Regions from separate parts of the Streptomyces thermoviolaceus genome, predicted to be linked through region 2. Evidence: riboswitches for the same ligand, from Rfam matches in the RefSeq annotation. Region 2 holds a riboswitch; each other region holds the start of a gene.

Region 1 (5,900 bases), 3.9 Mb from region 2:
TGCGGTCGAGGGCCTGGTCGAGGGTGGCGCCGCAGGTGACGGTGCCGTGGTTCTGCAGCAGGCACCCGGTGCGGCCGGCCAGGGCGCGCAGCATGTTCCCGGCCAGTTCCTCGGTGCCGTAGGGGGCGTACGGGGCGACGCGCACCGGGCCGCCGAGCGCGGCGGCCATGTAGTGGATCAGGGGCAGCTCGGGCACCAGCGTGGAGACGGCCGTGGCGTGCACGGCGTGGGTGTGGACGACGGCACCGGCGCCGGTGGTGCGGTAGACCGCCAGGTGCAGGGGCAGCTCGCTGGTGGGCACCAGTGTCCCGAGCATCTGCCGTCCGTCCAGGTCCACCCCGGTGACGTCGTCGGGCGTGAGCCGGTCGTAGGGTACGCCGGACGGCGTGACCAGCACGGTGTCGCCCACCCGCACCGACACGTTGCCCGAGGTGCCGACGACCAGGCCGTCCGCCGCGGTGCGCCGGGCCGTGGCCACCAGGTCCCGCCAGGCGTCCGCCTCCTCGTCGGTCGCCTTCCGCGACCGCGCCGTCCGGTGCTCGTCCCGCGGCCGGTCATTCATGGTGCGGCCCTGTCGGTCGCTCGGCAAACGGACACAAACGGAATGCGTGGCGACGGAACCGGACACCACCTCGACCGTCACAGTTCATCTTCTGTTCACCCTCGTTACCTACCTTCAACCGGCCAATGACGCTCGAACGATTGCCTGGGTAAATGGAAGGCTTCTCGCTGATCCTCGCGATGGTGGTAGTAACCGCTCTCGCGTTCGATTTCACGAACGGTTTCCACGACACCGCCAACGCGATGGCCACCACCATCTCCACCGGCGCGCTCAAGCCCAAGGTCGCGGTGACCATGTCCGCCGTGCTCAACCTCGTGGGCGCTTTCCTCTCGGTCGAGGTCGCCAACACGATCTCCAAGGGTCTCGTCGACGAGTCCGGCATTCGTCCCGAGGTCATTTTCGCCGCACTGGTCGGCGCCATCCTCTGGAACCTGCTGACCTGGCTGGTCGGGCTCCCCTCCAGCTCCTCGCACGCCCTGATGGGCGGTCTGGTCGGCGCCACCCTCGCCTCGGCCGGCCCCGACGCGGTGCACGGCGGCGCACTGATCACCAAGGTCGTGCTTCCGGCGGTGGCCGCCCCGGTCGTCGCGGGAGTCGCCGCTGCGGTCGCGACCCGGCTGTCGTACACGATCGGCGGGAAGGACGGCAAGGCGGCCGAGAAGGGCCACCGCGCCGGACAGATCGCCTCCGCGGGTCTGGTCTCCCTGGCCCACGGCACCAACGACGCGCAGAAGACGATGGGCGTCATCACCCTGGCCCTGGTCACCGGCGGTGCCCTGGCCCCCGGCTCCAACCCTCCCACCTGGGTGATCCTCTCGGCCGGCCTGGCGATCGCACTCGGCACCTACATCGGCGGCTGGCGCATCATCCGCACCATGGGCACCGGCCTGACCGACCTGCAGCCGCAGCAGGGCTTCGCCGCCCAGACCAGCGCGGCCACCGCCATCCTCGCCTCCTCCCACCTGGGCTTCTCGCTGTCCACCACGCATGTGGTCTCCGGCGCGGTGATGGGCGCCGGCCTGGGCCGCAAGGGCGGCGTGGTCCGCTGGTCCACGGCCGGCCGCATGACGGTGGCCTGGGTGCTCACCCTGCCGGCGGCGGCCCTGGTCGGCGCGGGCGCCGAGGCCGTGACCGATCTCGGCGACTGGGGCACCGCGCTCGTCGCGGTGTTCCTGGTGGCCGCGAGCGCCGCGATCTGGCTCGTCTCCCGCCGCCAGGTCGTCGACCACACCAATGTCACCGGGCCCGCGGCGACGGCCGAGGAGCCGGCCGGTGTGGTGACCCAGGCCCTGGCCGCCGTGGCCCCGCCGGCCGCCGGCCAGCCCGCCCCGGCCGCCGAGGACACCGCCTCGGCGCCGACGCCCGCCGACGCGCCGACGGCGACCGTCCCGGCCCAGCCCACGGCTCCCGCGCCCGCGTCCCCGGCCGCCGAGCCGGTCTCCCCCGCTCCCGCCCCCGCGTCCGCGGCGACCCCGCCGGCCGCGGCCGTCTGACCCACCGCAGGGCACCGGCTCACCGCGCCGGTCACAGGAAAGCAGCTACGGCATGAAGATCGACTGGGCAGCACTCGGCTCCGTGTTCGGCGTCAGCCTCGTGGTCACCGTCGCCCTGGTGACCCTGTTCACCCTCGGCATCGCCGGGCTGTCCCGGCGCGAGGCCGCCGCGACCCGCGGCGAGCGCGCCGTCGCCGCCACGACCGGGGCGTACCTGTGCTTCGCACTGTGCGCGGCGGCCGTGGCCTACGGGATCTGGCTCATCGTGGGCTGACGCGGCCCGTACCGCCTCCGGCGACTGACCGGGGCCACCCGTGCCCCGGGGAGTTTCGTCGTTCTCCCGCCGCGCACACGCCCCGGCGGCCGTCGCACCCCCCTGTCCCCCCGGCGCCGGTGTGTGGGCCTCAGCACACCGGGCCGTCGCAGGTCAGGGCGGAGTTGACGGGTGTTCGTGGAGCGTGGTGGACTTCAGTGGCCAGTTACGGCGGCACGAGAGGAAGCCCGGTGCGAATCCGGCGCGGTCCCGCCACTGTGACCGGGAGACCTTCCCGGGAGCCAGGAACTCTCACCGCCGGTTTTCGTCGAACCAGGGCGTGGACACCCTGAGTGAGGACACATCCCATGCGCGGCTGCCGATTCAGGCTCATCGACGACGTCTCCCGTAAAGTTCCCGCGATCGGCTGACCCCATGGGTGCCGCTCGCGTCTACGCGTACGGCGCCACCGCCGGCCTCCTCGGTGACCTGCTCCTCGGCGATCCGCGCCGTGGGCATCCCGTCGCCGTGTTCGGGCGGGCCGCCGGCGCCGTCGAACGTGTGCTGTGGAAGGACCACCGCGGCTGGGGTGCGCTGCACACAGCGGTGTGCGCCGGTGGCGCCGTGGCGCTGTCGGCTCTCGCCGCACGCGCCGTGCGCCGCTCCCCCGTCGCCTCCGTCCTGCTGACCGGTGCCGCCACCTGGACGGTGGTCGGCGGAACCTCCCTCGCCCGCGAAGCCCGGGTCATAGCCCGCGCCTTGGAGGCGGGCGAGGTGGATGCCGCGCGGGCGCGGCTGCCGCATCTGTGCGGACGCGACCCGCACGCCCTGGACGCCGACGGCATCGCCCGGGCCGTGGTGGAGTCGGTGGCCGAGAACACCTCCGACGCGGTCGTCGGCGCCCTGGTGTGGGGCGCGGTCGCGGGCGTGCCGGGGTTCGCCGGCTTCCGGGCCGTCAACACCCTGGACGCGATGGTCGGTCATCGCTCGCCCCGCTACCGCCGCTACGGCTGGGCCTCGGCCCGCCTCGACGATCTGGCCGGGTGGCCGGGGGCCCGGCTGACCGCCGCCCTCGCCGTCCTCACCGGCGGCGATCCGCGGGGTGCCGTACGGGCCTGGCGGGCCGATGCCGCCCAGCATCCGAGCCCCAACGCCGGTCCGGTCGAGGCCGCGTTCGCCGGAGCGCTCGGGGTGCGGCTGGGCGGCACCCTGTCGTACGCCGGGCGCGTGGAGCACCGGCCGGTGCTCAACTCCGCCGGACGCGCCGTGCAGGTGGCGGACATCGACCGTGCCGTACGGCTCTCACGGCGCGTGAGCTGGCTGGCGCTCGCCACCTGCACCGGCGTGAAGCTGCTGTGCGGCCGCCGGGGGCGGGCTGCCCTGCGCGCCGTCCGCCGGGCGAAGGGCCGGCGGGTGACGGGCGGTGCGGCATGAGCGGAGGCCTGCTCGTGGCCGGCACCACATCCGACGCCGGCAAGAGCGTGGTGACCGCCGGGATCTGCCGGTGGCTGGTGCGCCGGGGCGTGAAGGTGGCGCCGTTCAAGGCGCAGAACATGTCCCTCAACTCCTTCGTCACCCGTGAGGGCGCCGAGATCGGCCGCGCCCAGGCCATGCAGGCCCAGGCGTGCCGCATCGAGCCGACCGCGCTGATGAACCCGGTGCTGCTCAAGCCGGGCGGCGAGCGAAGCAGCCAGGTCGTGGTGCTGGGCAAGGCGATGGGCGAGCTGAGTGCCCGCGGCTACCACGGCGGGCGTCAGGAGCGGCTGCTCGGCACCGTGCTGGACTGCCTCGCCGAACTGCGCCGCACCCACGACATGGTGATCTGCGAGGGGGCGGGCAGCCCGGCGGAGATCAATCTGCGCCGCACCGACATCGTCAACATGGGCCTCGCCCGCGCCGCGCGGCTGCCGGTGCTGGTCGTCGGCGACATCGACCGCGGCGGGGTGTTCGCGTCGTTCTACGGCACCGTCGCCCTGCTCGCGCCCGAGGACCAGCGGCTGGTGGCCGGATTCCTCGTCAACAAGTTCCGCGGCGACGTGTCCCTGCTGCAGCCGGGCCTCGAGATGCTGCACGGCCTCACCGGCCGGCGCACCTTCGGTGTGCTGCCGTACCGGCACGGCCTCGGCATCGACGAGGAGGACGGCATGGCGGTGTCGCTGCGCGGCGCGGTCCGCGAGTCGGCGGTCGAGCCCCCGGTCGGCGAGGACGTGCTGCGGGTGGCCGTGTGCGCGGTGCCGCTGATGTCCAACTTCACCGACGTCGACGCGCTGGCCGCCGAACCCGGCGTCGTGGTGCGGTTCGTGGACCGGCCCGAGGAACTGGCCGACGCCGACCTCGTCGTCGTCCCGGGCACCCGGGGCACGGTCCGCGCCCTTCAGTGGCTGCGCGAGCGCGGACTCGCCGACGCACTGGCACGCCGCGCCGCGCAGTCCCGGCCGATCCTCGGCATCTGCGGCGGTTTCCAGCTGCTCGGCGAGCACATCGAGGACGAGGTGGAGAGCCGCGCCGGGCACGTGGCCGGGCTCGGCCTGCTGCCCGTGCGGGTGCGGTTCGCCCGTGAGAAGACCCTGGCCCGGCCCACCGGTCAGGCCCTCGGCGAAGTCGTCGAGGGATACGAGATCCACCACGGGATCGCCGACGTCCACGGCGGCGACGAACCCTTCCTGGACGGCTGCCGCCTCGGCGTCACCTGGGGCACGCACTGGCACGGGGCGCTGGAGTCGGACGGCTTCCGGCGGGCCTTTCTGCGCGAGGTGGCATCCGCCGCGGGCCGCCGTTTCGTGCCGGCACCGGACACCTCGTTCGCCGCGCTGCGCGAGCAGCAGCTCGACCGGCTCGGCGATCTGATCGAACAGCACGCGGACACCGACGCGCTGTGGCGGCTCCTCGAGTCCGGCGCGCCGCAAGGACTGCCCTTCCTCCCCCCGGGAGTTCCCGCATGAGCACAGTGCTGCTGTTGTCGACCGCCGACACCGACCTGCTGGCGGCCCGGGCCTCCGGCGCCGGCTACCGCATCGCCAACCCCACCCGCGTGGACGTCGTCGAGGACCTGCCGGCCCTGCTGGACGGGGCGGACATCGCCGTCGTCCGGCTGCTCGGCGGCAGACGCGCCTGGGAGGACGGGCTGGCCGCGCTCACGGCGTCCGGCATCCCGACCGTCCTGCTCGGCGGCGAGACGGTCCCGGACGCCGAACTGATGGCCGAGTCCAGCGTGCCCGCGGGAGTCGTCGCCGAAGCGCTGACGTACCTCGTCGAGGGCGGCCCCGCCAACCTCGCCGAACTCGCCCGGTTCCTGTCGGACACCGTGCTGCTCACCGGCGAGGGCTTCGAACGGCCCCGACCCATGCCGGCGTACGGCGTGCACGGCTCCTACGAGATCCGCGACGACCGCCCGACGGTCGGCGTGCTCTTCTACCGCGCCCACGAACTCAGCGGCAACACCGCCTTCGTCGACACCCTGTGCGACGCGATCGAGGAGCGGGGCGCCAACGCGCTGCCCGTGTACTGCGGTTCGCTGCGCGGCGCGGAAGCCGGGCTGTACGACCTCCTCGGCCGCGCCGACGCCCTGGTCACCACCGTGCTCGCGGCCGGC
Region 2 (5,900 bases):
CGATCGTGCCGATCATCAGCGCGACCAGGGTGAACAGTGCGGCACGGAAGCGGTGGACGTCCAGGCCGAGGGCTGCTGCGGCCTCCTCCCCGGCGAGCAGCAGGTTCAGCGGACGGCTCACGCCAAGCAGGACGGCCGTGCCGAGCAGGACCGCCGCGGCCGGGATCCACACCACCGTCCAAGTGGTGCCGGCCAGTCCGCCGAGCATCCAGCGCAGCGCCGACTGCGTCTTGTGGGGGTCGTTGGAAGTGACCACGAGGAAACTCGCCACCGCCGACAGCACCTCGGCCATCGCCACGCCCGCCAGGACCAGCCGCACGGTGGTCATCCGTCCGCCGGAGCGAGCCAGGAAGTACACCGCGACCAGGGCCGCCAGAGCGCCGCAGAACGCCGCCAGCGGCAGCGAGAAGGCTCCGAACAGCGTCACGTTGAGGACCAGGACCAGCACGGCGCCGACGCTCGCGCCCGACGACACTCCCAGCAGCATCGGGTCGGCGAGCGGGTTGCGGACCAGGGCCTGCAACGCCATTCCCGCCACCGACAGTCCGGCTCCCACCACCGCGCACAGCAGCACCCGGGGCAGCCGGACGTCGGTGACGATCGTCTCCCGCACCGGGGGCCACGTCGCATCGGCCAGGGCCGGGTGGAGGTGGTGGAGCAGGATGCCCCACACCTCCCCGGCCGGGATCGTGACCGAACCGGCCGCGATCCCGAAGGTCGCCGCCACCGCCACCAGGGCGGCGAGACCGGCCAGCACCAGGGCGTAGGGGAGCCTGCGGCGGCCGGGCACCACGGCCTGCGCGGGCTTGGGCCCGGCTCCGGGGGAGTTCTTGCCGACGGCCTCGGCGGGTGCCGGCACCTTGCCCGCCCCGGCCTTCCCGGCGACGGCGTCTCGGCCAGCGGCGGTCGGCTCGGTCACGCCGGTCACCGGAAGCGGTCCGGGTGGAGCTGACGGGCCAGCGACTGCACGGCCGCGGGCACCCGTACTCCCACGACGGTGGAGGACAGCGGCAGCACCGCGAACCGGCGGTTCTTGATGGCGGGTACGTCCTTCAGCGCCGGGTTGGCGAGCAGGAACTCCTTCTTCTGCGCCACGGTCTGGTCGCCGTAGTCGTAGATGACGACGACTTCGGGCGCCCGCTCGGCCACCTGCTCGAACGACACGTCGCCGAACGGCTTGTCGAGGTCGGCGAAGAGGTTGACCCCTCCGGCCCGCTCGATCATGTCGTTGCCGATGCCCGCGCCGCCCGCGGTGAAGGCGGTCTTGTCGCCGCTGTCGTAGACGAACAGCTTCACCGGCTCAACGCCGTCGAGTTTCTCGTCCACCTCGTCCAAGGTGGCGTGCAGCCGCCCGATCTGCCGCTCGGCCCGCTCCGGGACGCCGAAGACCTTGGCGACCTCGCGGATCTCCCGGTCCATCAAGGGCATCGTCACCGGCCCGGACGGGCACTCCTCGATGTTGAGGCGGGTGTTGATACCGGCCTTGATGAAGGCGTCACGGGAGCGGCCCTCCTTCTCGTCGAAGGCGGAGGACCAGCCGCCGTAGACGAAGTCGGGCTCGGCCGCCAACAGCGTCTCGTACGACGGGTACTCCTTCGACAGCACCTTGACCTTGCCGTAGGCGGCCCGGTACTCGGGGAGGATCTCGTCGTCGAGGTAGCCGGTGCCGACCATCGACTTCTCCAGGCCGAGCGCCAGCATCACCTCCGTCGCGTGCTGGTTCAGCGACACCGCGCGCTGCGGCGGGCGGTGAAACGTCGTCTTCACCCCGCAGTTGGACACGGTGACCGGGAAGCCCTTCGGGGCCGGGCCCTCGGTACCACCGGCTTGGTCCTGGGCGCTTGTGCCGCAACCGGAGATCAGCAGAGCTGTGGCCATGGCCAGCAGGGGGGACAGTGGGCGTTTGCCCGTCATGGGAATGTTCCTCTCCTACGGGTGTTACGGCTCGTACAGGTGTTACGGCTCGTACGGGTGTCGCTGGTGATCGGCGCGCAGGCTGCCGGTCTCAGGAGGCCGCGCGGCGCCGAGGCGGGGTGAAGGCGTAGAGGTCGAGAATCTCGGGCCGGGGAGCGATGCCGGGGCCGCCCGCGCTCACCCAGGCGGCGATGTCCTCGGTCGCGGCCGGGTCGTTGACCAGGCCCAGCCAGACCGGCCGCGCCCCGGCGGCCCGTCCGGCGGCGGAAGGCTGCACGACGATGACGTTGGCCTGGTCGCACACGTCGAGACAGGCGGAGACGCGTACGGGAGCGGCCTCACGCAGGCGCGCGGTTTGCACTGTGTGATCCACCCCGGTCACCTTGGGGCTGCCGCAGCAGCAGTCCCGGCACACGACGATCCGGCACGGCACCGGATCGGCTGATCCTGTGCCAACCGAACCTCTGCCCACCGGGGTCTCGTACGCCCCCTCGGCCGGCCTCACGGGCATGCCGAACCACCCTCCTCCGGGGAAATCCGCCCCGGGTACGTCGAGGAGGCGACCGCGTGAGTCTCCTGGCTCTCGGGTCGAAGCTCGTCCCGGCCTTCCCACCCGTCCTGGGGCAGTGGCCTGTTCGGGATCCGCTCGCCGATCACAGTGGCGGGACCGCGCCGGATTCACACCGGCTTCCTCGTTCCGCCGTCGCCTTGTCGCCGAGCATTATCGCATCTGAGACACCGCGCGTCATCAGGGCGGAACCCAGGGGTGGTTACGCACGGCCCGAGTCACAGGGCACCGGCCTCGCCGCCGGACTCCTGGCGGCGGCCACCGAAGACCCGCCGGATGGCATATCATTCGCAGATGCAGGAATACCGCATCAGGACAGCCACGGCCGCCGACCTCGAGGAGGCGCGGGCCGTGATGCTCGACACCGTCTACCGCGACTTCGGGACCGGCTACGTGCCACGCTGGCACGCGGACATCATCGATCTGCAGTCGTTCTACGTCGTCCCACCCCGGCACACCCTGCTGGTCGCGGTGGACGAGCAGGACGGGACGGTGGCCGCCACGGCCGCGCTCGACGGGCGGGGACCGGCGCATCCGCCGAACCCGCGGTGGCTGGCCGAGCGGTACCCGTCGGGTGAGACCGCGCAGCTCAGGCGGGTGTACACGCGCCCGGAGCACCGGCGGCGCGGGCTGGCCCGGCAACTGGTGGACAGGCTGCTGGACTTCGCGCGGGCGGACGGCGGCTACCGGTCGGTGTACTTGCACACGTACCCGCACTCGCCCGGCGCGATGGGTCTGTGGCAGACGCTCGGCAAGGTCGTCTGCGACGAGAGGGAGGACGCGCCCGGCGGCGGCAGTGGCGTCGTCCACTTTGAGATCCCTCTTGTTTAAACGAAAACCATTTTCGTAAGATGCCGGTCGATGTAGGCCGAAACACCCGTACGGGAACGTCCGGCCCTGGAAAGACAGAACGAAGACCATGAGATCTTCCCGCCGTCGGCTGATAGCCGGCCTGCTGCTCGCCCCCTTGCTCTCCGGCTGCTTCGCCGCCAGCGACGACGACTCGTCCTCGGACTCCTCCGGCTCGGGTGAGGGCGGGCGCCTGCGTGTGGCGCTCGCCTTCCAGCCGACGGAGAACTACTCACCGTACGGCGGCCAGGACTCCTTCATCCTGTCCCGGCTGGGTGTGAGCGAGGGGCTGGCCCGGCTGGACGCCAACGGCACCGCGGTCCCCGCGCTCGCCGAGTCGTGGAGCAGCGAACAGGGCGGCAAGAGCTGGGTGTTCACGCTGCGGGATGCCAAGTTCCAGGACGGCAGTAAGGTCACCGCGAAGGCCGTCGCCGCCGCGCTCACCCACGCCGCCGCGGCCGACCCGGCGCCGCCCGCGATCTCCGATGTGAAGCTGACCGCCGAGGCCGTGGGCGACGACCAGGTGAAGGTCGGCGCAGGCGAGGCCGACCCGATGCTGCCGCTGCGGCTGACCAACCCCAGCCTCGCGGTGTTCTCCCCCAAGGCGTATGGCAAGGACGGCAAGGTGAACCCGGTCGGCACTGCCACCGGCCCCTTCGAACTCACCAAGACCACCGGGGACACGGCGGCCGCCTTGGACCGCTACGACGACTACTGGGGCGGGCGCGCCCAGGCTTCCGGCATCGACGTGAAGTTCGTCTCGGACGGCACCGCCCGCGCCAACGCCCTGCGCACCGGGGACGTGGACATCGCCGAGGCTCTGCCCGTCGCGCAGGTCGCCTCCCTGGACAAAGACACCGTCCACGAGATCAACACCGCGCGGAACAGCAGCCTGTTCCTCAACACCCAAAAGGGCGTCTTCACCGACGCGGGGCTGCGGGCCGCCGCGCGCGAGGCGATCGACACCTCCGCCGTCGCCAAGGGCGTGTACGACGGGTACGCCGAGCCCGCCAAGGGGCTGTTCGGCCCCGCGCTGACCTGGGCGGCCGGCAAACGGTCCGAGCCGACCGGGCGAGCCAAGGCCACCGACCCCAAGGGCAAGAGCATCACCATCGCCACCTACGACGACCGGCCCGAACTGCCCGAGACCGCCCAGGTGCTCCAACAGCAGCTCCAGAAGGCCGGGTTCAAGGTGAAGCTGGAAGTGCGCACCTACGCGCGCCTCGAAAGCGACCTGCTGGCCAAGAAGTTCGACGCCGCCATCTCCACCCGCAACATGATGCTCGACACCGGCGACCCGGTCACCGTCCTGGCCAGCGACTACACCTGCGACGGCAGCTACAACCTGTCGTTCCTGTGCGACAAGAAGGTCGACAAGCTGGTCGCCGACGCCCAGGCCGAGTCCGACCCGGGCAAGCGTCAGGACGCCGCGATGAAGGCGGAGGCCGCGATCCTCGGCACCGACGCGGTGGTCCCCCTGGCGCACCTGAAGGCCATCGTGGGTATCGGTACGTCCGTCGAGGGCGGCGTACTCGACCCGTACGAGCGGCAGCTCGTCGGCACCGGGACCCGGCGCTGAACCCCATGGCCAGGCCCCTTTCCGCCGCCCTGCGCGCGCTCGCGCGGGGCGGCGGCCTCACGCTGCTGTGGCGGGCCCTGCTGACGGGTGGGCTGGTGTGCGCGATCGGCCTGCTGCCGTGGCTGTCGCGCACCGACCCGGCGCTGACCGTGCTCAAGGCCCGCTCGGCGGAGCGCGACCCCACTCCCGAGACGCTGCGGGCCATCCGCGACGAACTCGGCCTGGGTGACGGCCCGTTGGCGCTGCTCGGCCGCTGGCTGGGCGGTCTGCTGCGGGGGGACGCGGGCCGGTCCTGGGTGTCGGACACCGAGGTGCTGCCCGCCACAGTCCAGGCCCTCGGTGTGTCCCTGCTGCTGATGGCGGGGGCCGTCCTGGTCGCCCTGGCCACGGTCGCGGTGGTGTGCGCCCGCACCCTGTGGCTCGGCTCGCGGCGCCGCCTCGGCACAGGCGGCCCGGGCGGTACCGGGTCGGCGGTGCTGGCCGCGCTGCCGGAGTTCCTCATCGCCTCCGTACTGGCCTCCGTCGTCGGCGTGCAGCTGGGCTGGCTGCCCGCCCTGGGCTGGTACGGCCCCCAGTGGATGATCCTTCCCGCCCTCGCCCTCGGCCTGCCCGCCGGAGCCCTCCTCGGGCGGATGCTGGACGACCTGCTGCCCGCCGCGTTCGCCGAGCCCTGGGCGCTGGCCGCCGCCGCGCGCGGAATACCGCCCGGTTCCGTGGCCCGGCAGACGCTGCGCCGCTGCGTGCCCGGACTGCTGCCCAATCTGGGACTGTTCGTGGTCGGCCTGACCGGCGGCGCCGTTGCCATCGAGCAGATCTTCGACATCCCGGGCTTGGGCCGGCTCACCCTGCGTGCCGCGCTCGCCCAGGACCTGCCCGTCCTGCAGACCGGCACGCTCGCGCTCGTCGCGCTCGCGGCAGCAGCCGCTCTGCTGGCCCGGCTGGGAGTGCGGTGGCTGATCGGGCCCGCTCTGCGCGACGGCGCCCTGCACT
Region 3 (5,900 bases), 990 kb from region 2:
CCTCGCGCAGCGCCCGGCGGGTGTGCGCGTCCCACCGGCCCAGCTTCTTCAGATCCTCCACCAGGTAGGAGTTGACCTGGAGGAACTCGCCCGACAGCGTCTCGCGCTTGAACAGGTTGGACACCTGCGGCTCGATGCACTCGTAGACGCCGGCGATGGAGGCGATGGTGGCGGTCGGCGCGACGGCCAGCAGCAGGGCGTTGCGCAGGCCCACGGCGGCGATCCGCTCGCGCAGCGCCGCCCAGCGCTCGGGCCAGGCGAGAGTCACGTCGTAGTGGTCGGGGTGCAGCACGCCCCGGGCGGTGCGGGTGTGCTCCCAGGCGGGCAGCGGGCCGTTGCGCTCGGCCAGATCGGCGGACGTCTCGTAGGCGGCGAGCATGATCCGCTCGGCGATCTTCGTGGACAGCGCCCTGGCCTCGGGGGAGTCGAAGGGAAGCCGCAGCCGGAAGAAGACGTCCTGCAGACCCATCACGCCCAGGCCGACCGGCCGCCACCGCGCGTTGGACCGGGCCGCCTGCTCGGTCGGGTAGTAGTTGATGTCGACCACCCGGTCGAGGAACGTCACGGCGGTGCGCACGGTGGCGTCCAGCCTCTCCCAGTCGATGCCGCCGCCGGTCACGAACGCGCCGAGGTTGACCGAGCCCAGGTTGCACACCGCGGTCTCGGTGTCGTCGGTGACCTCCAGGATCTCCGTGCACAGGTTGGAGGAGTGGATCACACGGCCCGGCTCGGCGGTCTGGTTGGCGGTGCGGTTGGCGGTGTCCTTGAAGGCCATCCAGCCGTTGCCGGTCTGCGCGAGCGTGCGCATCATGCGGCCGTACAGCTCCCGGGCGGGCAGAGTTCTCCGCGCCAGGCCCTTGGCCTCCGCCGCCCGGTAGGCCCGGTCGAACTCCTCGCCCCACAGGTCGGTCAGCTCGGGCACGTCGGAGGGGCAGAACAGCGACCACGGCCCGTCGGCGTCCACCCGGCGCATGAACTCGTCGGGGATCCAGTGCGCGAGGTTGAGGTTGTGGGTGCGGCGCGCGTCCTCGCCGGTGTTGTCGCGCAGCTCCAGGAACTCCTCGATGTCCGCGTGCCAGGTCTCCAGGTACACCGCGGCCGCGCCCTTGCGCCGCCCGCCCTGGTTCACCGCCGCCACCGAGGAGTCCAGCGTCTTCAGGAACGGCACGATGCCGTTGGAGTGCCCGTTGGTGCCGCGGATCAGCGAACCGCGGGCGCGCACCCGGGAGTAGGCGATGCCGATGCCGCCGGCGTGCTTCGACAGACGGGCGACCTGGTGATAGCGCTCGTAGAGGGAGTCCAGCTCGTCCTTGGGGGAGTCCAGCAGGTAGCAGGACGACATCTGGGGGTGCCGCGTACCGGAGTTGAACAGCGTGGGGGAGGACGGCAGATACTCCAGCCGGCTCATCAGTCCGTACAGCGCGGCGACCTCGTCCACGGCGCGGTCGCCGTCGTCCGCGGCGAGACCGGCGGCGACGCGCAGCAGGAAGTGCTGCGGCAGCTCGATCACCTTCCGGGTGTGCGGGTGCCGCAGCAGATAGCGGCTGTGCAAGGTGCGCAGCCCGAAGTAGCCGAAGCGGTCGTCGGCGGCCGGGTCCACCGTCGCGTCCAGGCGGGCGGCGTGCCGCCGTACGAACGCGGCGGTCCGGTCGGCGATCAGCCCCTCGCGGTGGCCGACGGCCACGGACTCGCTGAAGGACGTGACATCCTGCGAGGCCGCCTCGGCCCGCAGGGAGAGCAGCAGCAGCCGGGCGGCCAGCCGCGAGTGGGCGGGGTCCTCGGCGATCAGCCCGGCCGCCGCCTCGGTCGCCAGTTCCCGCAGCTCCGCCTCGTCGGCGTGGGCGGAACGGCCGCGCAGCGCGGCGGCGGCGACCCGTCCGGGGTCGGTGCCGGGAAGGTCGGCGGTCAGCTCGGTCAGGGTGCGCAGCAGTGCGGCACCGGGACCGTCCAGGTCGAGGCCCGCGGCTGACGCCGGATCGGCGGGCGCGATGGTCACGTGGTGCTCTCCCTCGCTCGGCTCGGGGCCTCGTCGAGGGCAGGGGGCAGTCACGGACGCGCGACGGCGCCGCGTCCACCGGCCCAATCCGCGAGGCCCGGACGTCGGGCGCCCGGACCGGACGGCCGGGCGCACTGTCGGCAGGTCCTCGGACTGACGCTCGTCCACCGGCACGCGGGCAGCCGGAATCGGCGCCCAGCGGGCACGGGGGAACGCGTACACCGTTGCGGGACAGTTCCGGATTCGCACCGGATTCCCCTGCGGCGACAGCGAGCATGAGCATACATGTTGTGCCGACCCGAGGAGCCACCCCCAGATGTTGTGTTCGGCGCCGGATGGTCGGTGACGCGGGTCAGAGCGTCAGCGCGTAGGCGAGCAGCACGGTGTCGTCCGCGTCCGGCAGGGGGTTCCAGTCGCGTTCCGGTACCCGGACGAACCCCAGGCGCTCGTAGATGCGATGAGCGGCGTGCATGGTGCGCTGGGTGGACAGCACCAGACGGAGGCAGCCGGCGGCCCGGGCCCGCTCCACGCACGCCCGCACCAGGGCCTCGCCGGCGCCCCGGCGGCGTGCCGCGGGGGCGACCGCGAGCATCCGCATCTCCGCCTCCCCGGGCCCGGCGATCTCGGCCAGGGGACCGCCCGGCGCCACGAAGGTGACGCCGCCGAGCACCGTCCCGTCCGCCACGGCCACCAGCACCTCCGCGGCGGCCGCCCGCTTGCCCACGTCTCTCAGCTCGTCCAGATACGCGTCGCTGTCACTGAAGTCCAGCAGTCCGTCGCGCAGAAAGGCCTGCGCGGTGATCTCTCCGAGAGTGCCGTACTCGCCGGGCTCGGCCGGCCTGATCACGACGTCCATGCGCCCGAGTGTGCCGGGAGGGTGTGACAACGGGCCGTCCCGCTGTTCTGATGCGGCGTCAAAAAATCTCGGGTAATCGGCAATGTGACGCCGTTCGGCTCGTTGTTCCTCGGTGACCCGGCTCATCCGGCCGGGCCGCGCAGCAGCCGCCACACGGCGCGTGCCATGTCCTCGGCCGGCGCCCGCTCCTGGTCGTCGCGGAGCCAGTGGGTGATGACGCCGATGAAGGCGCCCGCGAGGTAGTGCGCGTTCACGTCCATCAGTGGCGCGGCGGCGCGCGATTCGGCGCCCGAGGCGGGCAGTTGCTCGGCGACCGCTTCAGCGAGCCGCTCACGCAACCGGTCGACGACACGCGCCGTGCCGCCCGGACCGAACATCGTGCGGTACAGCACGGCGTTCGCCTCCACGCGCCGGAACAGCTCGACGAGTTCGTCGGGCACCTGTCCGGCGGGCACGAGGCGGCGCCATGCACGTCCGCATCGCCGCCGCACTGAACCCGAAGCCGGAGTACCTCGATGCGGCCCGGCGCCTCACCGCCGCGTCACCCGCCCGGGCCATGGCCGGTGTGACGGGCCGTGTCGCCGGCACGGCGGCCCCTCGGCCGCGCCGCACACGGTGACGGGCCGCCGGTTCCTCCCGGCGGCCCGTCACTGTGCGGATGTGTTCGTCAGTGGGCGGAACCCGCCGTGGCGGGCGGCAGTTCCACCTGGACGTCCGGGTCGCCGGCGTCCTTGGTGTAGTCCTCCGGCCGGGTCTCGTCGACGCCGTCGGGCGCCTTGAACGCCCGCAGGACGACGGTGAGGACCACCGTGACCAGGACGTTCAGCACGAAGGCCGTCATGCCGATGTAGCCGGTCTCGCCGAGGCCGGGGATCTCGGCGGAGGAGCCGCCGAAGTGCTTCTGCGTCGGCGAGGCCACCCCGTAGGCGGCGACGGTGCCGTAGACCATGCCGACCGCCCAGCCGGCCAGCAGCGCCCAGCGGTGGAACCAGCGCGTGAACAGGCCGCCGACCAGGGCCGGGAACGTCTGCAGGATCCAGATGCCGCCCAGCAGCTGGAAGTTGATGGCGACCGTCTTGTCCATGGTCAGGACGAAGACCAGGGCGCCCACCTTCACCAGCAGGGACACCAGCTTGGAGACGCGGGTCTCCTGCTCCGCCGTGGCGTCCGGCTTGAGGAAGTCCTTGTAGATGTTGCGGGTGAACAGGTTCGCGGCCGCGATCGACATGATGGCCGCGGGCACCAGCGCGCCGATGCCGATGGCCGCGAAGGCCACGCCCGTGAACCAGTCCGGGAACATGTTCTCGAACAGCTGCGGGATGGCCAGCTGGCCGTTGCCCACGGTGATCCCGTCCGCGATCGCCATGAAGCCCAGCAGTGCCAGCAGGCCCAGCATCAGCGAGTACAGCGGCAGGATCGTGGTGTTGCGGCGGATCACCTCACGGCTGCGCGAGGACAGCGTCGCGGTGATCGAGTGCGGGTACATGAACAGCGCGAGCGCGCTGCCCAGGGCCAGCGTGGCGTACGTCCACCGGGCCCCCTCCGGCGGCGCGATGGAACCCGCCCCCGTTGTGGTGAACTTCTCGCTCGCCTTGGCGAAGATGTCGTCGAACCCGCCCAGTTTGATCGGGATGTAGATGATCGCGACCGCGATGACGATGTAGATGAGCGCGTCCTTCACGAACGCGATCAGCGCCGGGGCGCGCAGACCGGACGAGTAGGTGTAGGCGGCCAGCACACCGAAGGCGATGAGCAGCGGCAGGTCCTTGATGAACCAGTTGGTGTTCTCGCCGCCGCCGACGCCCATCACGTCCAGCACCGCCTGGATGCCGACGAGCTGGAGCGCGATGTACGGCATGGTGGCGAGGATGCCGGTGAGCGCCACCGCCAGCGACAGGCCCTTGGAACCGAACCGGCCGCGCACGAAGTCGGAGGTGGTGACGTAGCCGTGCCGGTGGGAGACCGACCACAGACGCGGCAGGAAGGTGAAGATCAGCGGGTAGACCAGGATCGTGTACGGCACCGCGAAGAACCCGGCCGCGCCCGTCGCGTAGATCGCCGCGGGCACCGCGACGAAGGTGTACGCCGTGTACAGGTCGCCGCCGAGCAGGAACCAGGTGATCCAGGTGCCGAACGACCGTCCTCCCAGGCCCCACTCGTCCAGGCTGTGCTCGTTCTCCGCCTTGCGCCACCGGGCGGCGAGGAAGCCCATGACGGTGACGAGCACGAAGAAGAAGATGAAGACGCCGAGTGCGATGCCGTTGACGCCGTCTCTCATCGCGCCGCACCGCCCTTCTCCGCCGCGCCGGCCTCGTGGGACGCGCGAGCGCGCTGGTCACGCTGCCAGAGCCGGTAGGCGATCATGGTCAGTGCCGTGGAGATCAGCACCCACACCATCTGGTACCAGTAGAAGAACGGGATGCCGATGAACGTGGGGTCGGTCTTGGCGTAGGACCCGACCCAGAGCATCGCCACGAACGGCGCGACGAGACAGAGGCCGATGACCACCCGCACGGGGGTCACCACCCCTCGGCGGACTTCTGGGGCATCTGACATGTGTGGCTCCGTCCCCTCGCTGAGCAGCGTGATCTTGCGATCACCTGGGTAATGCGCAGGCAATGTAGGGCACGTGCCGAGGTAACGGAACCCCTTGTCCGCATATCGGTTCCCGGAGCCGGTAACGGTTCGGGCTCGACCATGTGTTCGATTGTGAGGGGGTGCTCCGGCCCGGGGCGACGGCGGCCGGGCGGCCCGGGTCAGTCGGCCGGCCGCTTCAGCCGGGCGACGAACTTGTAGCGGTCACCGCGGTAGACCGACCGCACCCACTCCACGGGCCGGCCGGTGCGGTCCAGGGAGTGCCGGGAGAGCAGCAGCATCGGCAGCCCCACGTCGGTGCCCAGCAGACCCGCCTCGCGCGGGGTGGCCAGCGAGGTCTCGATGGTCTCCTCGGCCTCGGCCAGGTGGACGTCGTAGACCTCGGCGAGAGCCGTGTACAGCGAGGTGTACTTCGCCAGGCTGCGGCGCAGCGCCGGGAACCGCTTGGCCGAC

What was found. A riboswitch is a leader RNA that binds a small molecule or an ion and turns the genes downstream of it on or off. The one in region 2 is predicted to bind cobalamin.
Region 1: another riboswitch for cobalamin. It lies ahead of OG899_RS20935 (cobalamin biosynthesis protein); the one in region 2 lies ahead of OG899_RS04005 ((2Fe-2S) ferredoxin domain-containing protein).
Region 3: another riboswitch for cobalamin. It lies ahead of OG899_RS08190 (ribonucleoside-diphosphate reductase subunit alpha); the one in region 2 lies ahead of OG899_RS04005 ((2Fe-2S) ferredoxin domain-containing protein).

Annotation. Positions count from the first base shown of each region.
Region 1 covers NZ_CP109280.1:4,804,566-4,810,465, reverse strand. Annotated here, with positions in the region: gene OG899_RS20950 (class II aldolase/adducin family protein) at 1-562, opposite strand, end outside; gene OG899_RS20945 (inorganic phosphate transporter) at 715-2,055, shown strand; gene OG899_RS20940 (hypothetical protein) at 2,108-2,329, shown strand; cobalamin riboswitch at 2,509-2,642, shown strand; gene OG899_RS20935 (cobalamin biosynthesis protein) at 2,744-3,742, shown strand; gene OG899_RS20930 (cobyric acid synthase) at 3,739-5,250, shown strand; gene cobN (cobaltochelatase subunit CobN) at 5,247-5,900, shown strand, end outside.
Region 2 covers NZ_CP109280.1:899,951-905,850, forward strand. Annotated here, with positions in the region: gene OG899_RS03995 (iron ABC transporter permease) at 1-793, opposite strand, end outside; gene OG899_RS04000 (ABC transporter substrate-binding protein) at 925-1,914, opposite strand; gene OG899_RS04005 ((2Fe-2S) ferredoxin domain-containing protein) at 2,006-2,347, opposite strand; cobalamin riboswitch at 2,484-2,611, opposite strand; gene OG899_RS04010 (GNAT family N-acetyltransferase) at 2,777-3,313, shown strand; gene OG899_RS04015 (ABC transporter substrate-binding protein) at 3,402-4,910, shown strand; gene OG899_RS04020 (ABC transporter permease subunit) at 4,916-5,900, shown strand, end outside.
Region 3 covers NZ_CP109280.1:1,892,281-1,898,180, reverse strand. Annotated here, with positions in the region: gene OG899_RS08190 (ribonucleoside-diphosphate reductase subunit alpha) at 1-1,996, opposite strand, end outside; cobalamin riboswitch at 2,130-2,294, opposite strand; gene OG899_RS08185 (GNAT family N-acetyltransferase) at 2,349-2,852, opposite strand; gene OG899_RS08180 (TetR-like C-terminal domain-containing protein) at 2,975-3,307, opposite strand; gene mctP (monocarboxylate uptake permease MctP) at 3,520-5,130, opposite strand; gene OG899_RS08170 (DUF3311 domain-containing protein) at 5,127-5,408, opposite strand; gene OG899_RS08165 (GntR family transcriptional regulator) at 5,609-5,900, opposite strand, start outside.